2 regions of the Streptomyces sp. NPDC059477 genome follow, and region 2 is predicted to be linked to the other one. Evidence: riboswitches for the same ligand, from Rfam matches in the RefSeq annotation. Region 2 holds a riboswitch; the other holds the start of a gene.
The links. A riboswitch is a leader RNA that binds a small molecule or an ion and turns the genes downstream of it on or off. The one in region 2 is predicted to bind S-adenosylmethionine.
Positions count from the first base shown of each region.

Region 1: it holds a riboswitch for S-adenosylmethionine, as region 2 does, so the genes downstream of both, thrC (threonine synthase) here and ACFXAZ_RS32315 (aminotransferase class V-fold PLP-dependent enzyme) in region 2, are expected to answer to the same signal.

Region 1 is NZ_JBHYUG010000010.1:73,173-76,572, reverse strand. Features, by position in the region: gene ACFXAZ_RS07795 (glucosyl-3-phosphoglycerate synthase) at 1-882, opposite strand, end outside; SAM riboswitch class I at 1,092-1,250, shown strand; gene thrC (threonine synthase) at 1,269-2,552, shown strand; gene ACFXAZ_RS07785 (MoaD/ThiS family protein) at 2,673-2,951, shown strand; gene ACFXAZ_RS07780 (cold-shock protein) at 3,339-3,400, shown strand, end outside.
Region 2 is NZ_JBHYUG010000094.1:14,818-18,217, reverse strand. Features, by position in the region: gene trpD (anthranilate phosphoribosyltransferase) at 39-1,103, shown strand; SAM riboswitch class IV at 1,214-1,330, shown strand; gene ACFXAZ_RS32315 (aminotransferase class V-fold PLP-dependent enzyme) at 1,496-2,869, shown strand; gene ACFXAZ_RS32310 (glycerate kinase) at 3,107-3,400, opposite strand, start outside.

The DNA of each region.
Region 1 (3,400 bases), on a different contig from region 2:
CACGGAGTACGTCCGCGGCTCGAAGCCCTCCTCACCGCGCTCGAACTGGGTGATCGAGGGCCGGACCAGCTGCCCGCGGGCCAGCCGCAGCTGCGCGGTGCGGTAGATCGCGGCGGCCATCCGGCCGAGCGCCTGCCCGTCCTGGTGCCGGTGCTTGCGCACCCCCACATCGACCTGGGCGAGCGCGTCGAGGCCGACGAGATGCAGGGAGTCCACCAGCATGCCCAGCTCGACGCCGTACCCGACGGGGAAGGGCAGCTGTTCCAGCAGGGAGCGGCGGGCCGCGTACTCGCCGCCGAGCGGCTGCACGAAACCGGCCAGCTGGGGCCAGTGCAGATTCAGCAGCGGGCGGGCCATCAGCTCGGTGACCCGGCCGCCCTGCCCGGCCGCGCCGGCCAGCGGACGGTCGTACATGCCCTTGACGAGGTCGATCCCGGGCTCGGTGAGCAGCGGGCCGACGATGCCGGACACGAAGTCCGAGGAGAACTCCTTGAGGTCGGCGTCGATGAAGCAGACGATGTCACCGCTCGTGACCAGCAGCGAGCGCCACAGCACCTCGCCCTTGCCGGGGACGGCCGGCAGCCGCGGCAGGATCTCGTCGCGGTGCACCACCCGGGCGCCCGCGGCGGCGGCCACCTCGGCGGTGCGGTCGGTGGAGCCGGAGTCCACGACGACGATCTCGTCGACGAGCGGCACCTGGTCCATCAGGTCGTGGCGGATCACCGCGACGATGTCGCCGACGGTCTCCTCCTCGTTCAGCGCGGGCAGCACCACGCTGACCGACTGGCCGGTGCTGCGCTTGGCGGCCAGGATGCGGTGCAGCGGGCGGTCGGTCAGGGACCAGGTGTGGGTCCCGAGCCAGCGCTCGACTTCTTCCAGCACGGTCCGCGGCTCCTCACTGTTGGGCTCGCACGCGATAGATCCCCAGGTCACCGGCGCCTCACCGGCGGTGTGATCCATCTCGCGGTACGGACGACTATCTCAACTGTCCTGGCCTTCGGTTACAGTCTTGAACAACGCTGATGACCATCGCATGTCGGGGGTCCGCGGCGCACACAACCGAACATATAACCGCAGGAACAACCGCATATTGCTCATCCAGAGGGGCAGAGGGAAACGGCCCGATGAAGCCCCGGCAACCCTCCAGCCGGTCTCGTAACCGATCGCTGACGATCGTCACCGCGAGGCTCCCGGCTAGGGAAGGTGCCAAATCCGTCTCACGACGAAATGCGTCGTGGGGAAGATGAGGAGAAAGGGCCTCGCCTCACATGGCTGTGCAGACTGTCGCGAAGACCGGCAATTCCACCATCGATCTCGGACCCGCCGCCGCGCTCTCCTGCCGCGAATGCGGCCACCGCGTCCCGCTCGGCCCGCTCTTCGCCTGCGAGGAGTGTTTCGGCCCGCTGGAGATCGCCTACGACTTCTCGGCCTACGACACCGAGGAACTGCGCAAGCGGATCGCAGCGGGCCCCGCGAACATCTGGCGCTACGCGCCGCTGCTGCCCGTCCCCGCGGACGTGGCCGACAAGCCCAACCTGAACCCCGGCTGGACCAAGCTCGTCCAGGCCGACAACCTGGCCCGTGAGCTGGGCATCACCGGCGGCCTGTACGTCAAGGACGACTCCGGCAACCCCACCCACTCCTTCAAGGACCGGGTCGTCGCCCAGGCCCTGGAGGCCGCCCGCGCCTTCGGCTTCACCACCCTGTCCTGCTCCTCCACCGGCAACCTGGCCGGCGCGGTCGGCGCCGCCGCCGCCCGCGCGGGCCTGCGCTCCTGCGTCTTCATCCCGCACGACCTGGAGCAGGGCAAGATCGTCATGGCCGCGGTCTACGGCGGCGAGCTGGTCGGCATCGAGGGCAACTACGACGACGTGAACCGTTTCTGCTCCGAGCTGATCGGCGACCCGGCCGGCGAGGGCTGGGGCTTCGTCAACGTCAATCTGCGGCCGTACTACGCGGAGGGGTCCAAGACCCTGGCGTACGAGATCTGCGAGCAGCTCGGCTGGCGGCTGCCCGACCAGATCGTGGTGCCGATCGCCTCCGGCTCCCAGCTCACCAAGATCGACAAGGGGCTCCAGGAGCTGATCAAGCTCGGGCTGGTCGAGGACAGGCCCTACAAGATCTTCGGCGCCCAGGCCGAGGGCTGCTCGCCGGTCTCCGCCGCCTTCAAGGGCGGCCACGACGTGGTGCGCCCGCAGAAGCCGAACACCATCGCCAAGTCGCTGGCCATCGGCAACCCGGCGGACGGGCCGTACGTGCTCGACATCGCGCGGCGTACGGGCGGGGCGGTGGAGGATGTGAACGACGAGCAGGTCGTCGACGCGATTCGGTTGCTCGCGCGTACGGAGGGGATTTTCGCGGAGACCGCCGGGGGGGTGACCGTAGGGGTCACCAAGAAGCTGGTGGAGAGCGGGGTGCTCGATCCTTCGCTGACCACCGTCGTTCTCAATACCGGGGATGGGCTGAAGACGTTGGACGCGGTCGCGGACACCGGGTTGACGGCGACCATTCGGCCCAGTCTGGAGTCGTTCCGGGACGCCGGTCTGGTCTAGGACCCCGTCCCATTGGATTTGTCTGCGGGCCGGTTGGGGCTGGTCGCGCCCGCGCGGCGGAAGCCGCATATCGATAGCGCCCCGCGCCCCTTGAGGGCGTCAGCTGACCGGAGGTTCAAAGTGAGCGTTACCGTTCGTATCCCGACCATTCTGCGGACCTACACGGGTGGGCAGGCCGAGGTTGCCGCTGAAGGGGGGAATCTTGGTGAGGTCATCGCGGATCTGGAGAAGAAGCATGCCGGGATCGCCGCCCGGGTGCTGGATGACCAGGGTAAGCTGCGGCGGTTCGTGAACGTGTACGTCAATGATGATGATGTGCGCTTCGAGCAGGGGCTGGAGACGGCCACGCCCGACGGGGCCGGGGTGTCGATCATCCCGGCCGTGGCCGGCGGCTGCTGAGTCACCCACCGTTCGTCGAATTGCCCTCTCCGTGAGAGAAACGGAGGGGGCAATTCTGCATGGTTAAGCAGGGTAGAGTTGGGGAACCGCTGCCGTTCGCGTTCCGAAGCAGCGATGAGAAGTAGCCAAAGTGTGAGCTTCCTTTGCGTCTTTCGTTCTCTTTGTCGGGCCCGACTTGCCCCGGAGTCTGTGGAATTCTCCAGAAATTACCGACCGGTCCTGCCCGGATTTCTCGTCCGATTGACCTGTTGCAGACAGCAGTTGGGCAGATACATTCGGCCGCGGTCGACGCGTTCCGGCGCACGCCCCCACCGATCGGGGGGTGAGGTCTGACCCGGGTCCGCGAAGTGTGGATCTGTGCAAGGGCCAGTAATAGGGGAGTTAGGCATGGCTCAGGGCACCGTCAAGTGGTTCAACGCGGAGAAGGGGTACGGCTTCATCGCGGTCGA
Region 2 (3,400 bases):
CGTCCCGACGCGTGCGGGACCTCACCCAGGAGCGGCTGATGAGCGCTGTGACCCCCGCTGGAGGCGACACCGCGGCGGGCCGTTCCTGGCCCGACGTACTGAATTCGCTGCTGTACGGCCGTGACCAGAGCGCCGAGGCCACCGCCTGGGCGATGGACCGGATCATGCGCGGCGAGGCCACCGACGCCCAGATCGCCGCCTTCGTGGTGGCACTGCGGGCCAAGGGCGAGACCGTCGAGGAGATCAACGGTCTGGTACGGACCATGTACGAGCACGCCCATGTGATCGAGGTGCCCGGCCGCACGGTCGACGTCGTCGGCACCGGCGGCGACGGCGCCAAGACGGTGAACATCTCCACCATGGCCTCGATCGTGGTGGCCGGCACCGGCGCCACCGTCGTCAAGCACGGCAACCGGGCCGCGTCCTCCGCGTCCGGCGCCTCCGACGTGCTGGAGAAGCTCGGCGTCAATCTGGAGCTGACCCCGGCCCGGGTGGCCGAGGTGGCCCAGGAGGCCGGGATCACCTTCTGCTTCGCGGTCAGGTTCCACCCGGCGCTGCGCCACGCGGGCGCGGCCCGCGGCCAGCTCGGCATCCGTACGGTGTTCAACATCCTCGGTCCGCTGACCAACCCGGCCCGGGTGCGCGCCCAGGCCGTCGGGGTCGCCGACCCCCGGATGGCGCCGGTCGTCGCGGGCGTCTTCGCCGAGCGCGGCAACTCCTCCCTGGTCTTCCGGGGTGACGACGGCCTCGACGAGCTGACCGTCACCGCCACCTCCCGGGTCTGGGTGGTGCGCGACGGCAAGGTCACCGAGGAGACCTTCGACCCCCGGGACGTCGGCCTCGACCTGGTCCCGGTCGACGCCCTGCGCGGCGGCGACCCGTCCTTCAACGCGGAGGTCGCCCGCCGGCTGCTGGACGGCGAACGCGGTCCGGTCCGCGATGCCGTGGTGCTCAACGCCGCCGCCGCGCTGGCCGCCCTGGACCCCACCGGGGAGCCGCTCACCGAGCAGCTGCGGGCCGGGATGGCCCGGGCCGAGCGGTCCATCGACTCGGGGGCGGCGAAGCGGACGCTGGAGCGGTGGGTGGCGGCGAGCAACGCCTGAGGGCACGCGACGGCGTCCCTTGAGGGGCGTGCGCGGTGTGACACAGGGCGCAGTCCAGATGACGGACTGCGCCTTGCGCACACATGATCGTATGGCAGGATGTTGGACCAGGTCATGAGCGACAGCCATCAGGCCCCGGCCGGCTGTCCGGCAACCCTCCGTCCGTGGCGGGGTGCCCCGGGTGAAGACCAGGCCGTGGGCAGCGAGGTCTGCGGCAAGCGCGGACCCCTCGTGTCACCAGGGGTCCTGGTCGTCGAGGAGCCTTCCGTGAGCAAGCGAATGTGATTGGGCCGCAGAGCCCCGCCTCCGCAATCCCTTTTTCTCTTTCATCGCCGCGCTGGAGCGACTTCGTTCGCGTGGTGAATTCCGCCTGCCTGCACGGGAGTTGACCCATGTCCGTCTCCACCGCCATCACCGCTGCCGCCCCCACCCTCGGTGAGCCGCTGCCCGTCCTCGGCCGGGACGTCACCGTGCCGCTCGTCACCGGCGGCGAGGTCGGTTACGCCGCGCTCGACTACGCCGCCAGCGCGCCCGCCCTCCAGCGGGTGTGGGACGACGTGGCCGCCTACGCGCCCTACTACGGCAGCGTGCACCGGGGTGCCGGATACCTCTCCCAGCTGTCCACCGACCTGTTCGAGAACGCCCGGAAGACAGTCGGTGAGTTCCTCGGCTGCCGCGAGGACGACCAGGTGGTGTTCACCCGGTCCACCACCGACTCCCTCAACCTGCTCGCCGCCGCGCTGCCCGCCGGCTGCCAGGTCTTCGTCTTCGAGACCGAGCACCACGCCTCGCTGCTGCCCTGGAAGGACGCCGAGGTCAGCTACCTCGACGCCCCGCGCACCCCGCGCCAGGCCGTCGAGACCCTGGAGCGCGCCCTCGCCGCCCGCGACCCGCACGGCCCCGCCCTGGTCTGTGTCACCGGCGCCTCCAACGTCACCGGCGAGCTGTGGCCGGTCGGGGAACTGGCCGCCGCCGCCCACGCGCACGGCGCCCGGATCGTCCTGGACGCCGCCCAGCTCGCCCCCCACCACCCCGTCTCGGTCACCGAACTCGACGTGGACTGGGTCGCCTTCTCCGGGCACAAGCTGTACGCCCCCTTCGGCTCCGGCGTGCTGGCCGGCCGCGCCGACTGGCTGCGGGCCGCCGAGCCCTACCTCGCGGGCGGCGGCGCCAGCCGCAGGGTCACCCGGCGCGAGGACGGCGGCGTGGACGTCGAGTGGCACGACAGCGCCGCCCGCCACGAGGCCGGCTCGCCCAACGTCATCGGCGCCTACTCCATCGCCTCCGCCTGCAAGGCCCTCACCGACGCCGGTTTCGACACCCTGGTGGCCCGTGAGCGGCAGCTGATCAGCACCGTGCGGGCCGGGCTCGCCGACGTCCCCGAGGTGCGCGTCCTGTCCCTCTTCGGCGACGACGCCCCCCGCGTCGGCGTGATCTCCTTCGTGGTCGACGGCTGGAACAGCTCCCACTTCGCCGCCGCGCTCTCCGCCGAGTACGGCATCGGCGTCCGCGACGGCCTCTTCTGCGCCCACCCGCTGGTCCGCACCCTGCTCGGCACCGACCCCGAGACCCAGGGCGAGTGCGGGGCCCCGGAGGCGGCACCGGGCGAGAAGTCCCTCAACGCCATCCGCGTCAGCTTCGGCGCGGGCACCCCCGACGAGCACGTGGAGCGTTTCGTCCGGGCGGTACGCGAACTGGTGTCCGGCGGCGCCCGCTGGAGCTACCGCACGGTCGACGGCCGCTGCGTCCCCGACACCTCGGCGTGAGCGGGCGGCCGGGCGCCGGGAATCGCCCGCTGGAGCCACCCGTACGGTCGGCGCGTCCCCGGTGCCTCGGCATGGGTGGGGAATCAGGCGGTTGACGGGCGGTGCGTCCCCGGACGCCTCGGCCTGAGCGGGCGGTCGCGCGCTTGGTATCGCTCGCCCTGGCCACCCGTACGGTCGACGGGCGGTGCCTCCCCGGTACCTCCGCCTGAGCGGGCAGCATCGCGTCGCCCGCCGGAGCTACCGCACCGTCGACGGCCGCTGCGTCCCCGACACCTCCGCCTGAGTCGGCAGCCGGGCGCCCAGCACGATCATCCGCAGGGCACGCTCGGTGGCGTCGGTGAGGAGTTCCGCCGCTCGGAGCAGGGCCTCCGCCAGGGCCATCGGGGCGGGCAGGATGCCATGGCAGGCGTCCACTCCGGGTACGTCGTGGGCGCCCTTGCCGAGGGTTCCGGCCAGGGCGAGTACGGGACGGTCGTACAGCTTGGCGCGGCGGGCGACCTCGCCGGGGACCTTGCCGCGCTGGGTCTGCTC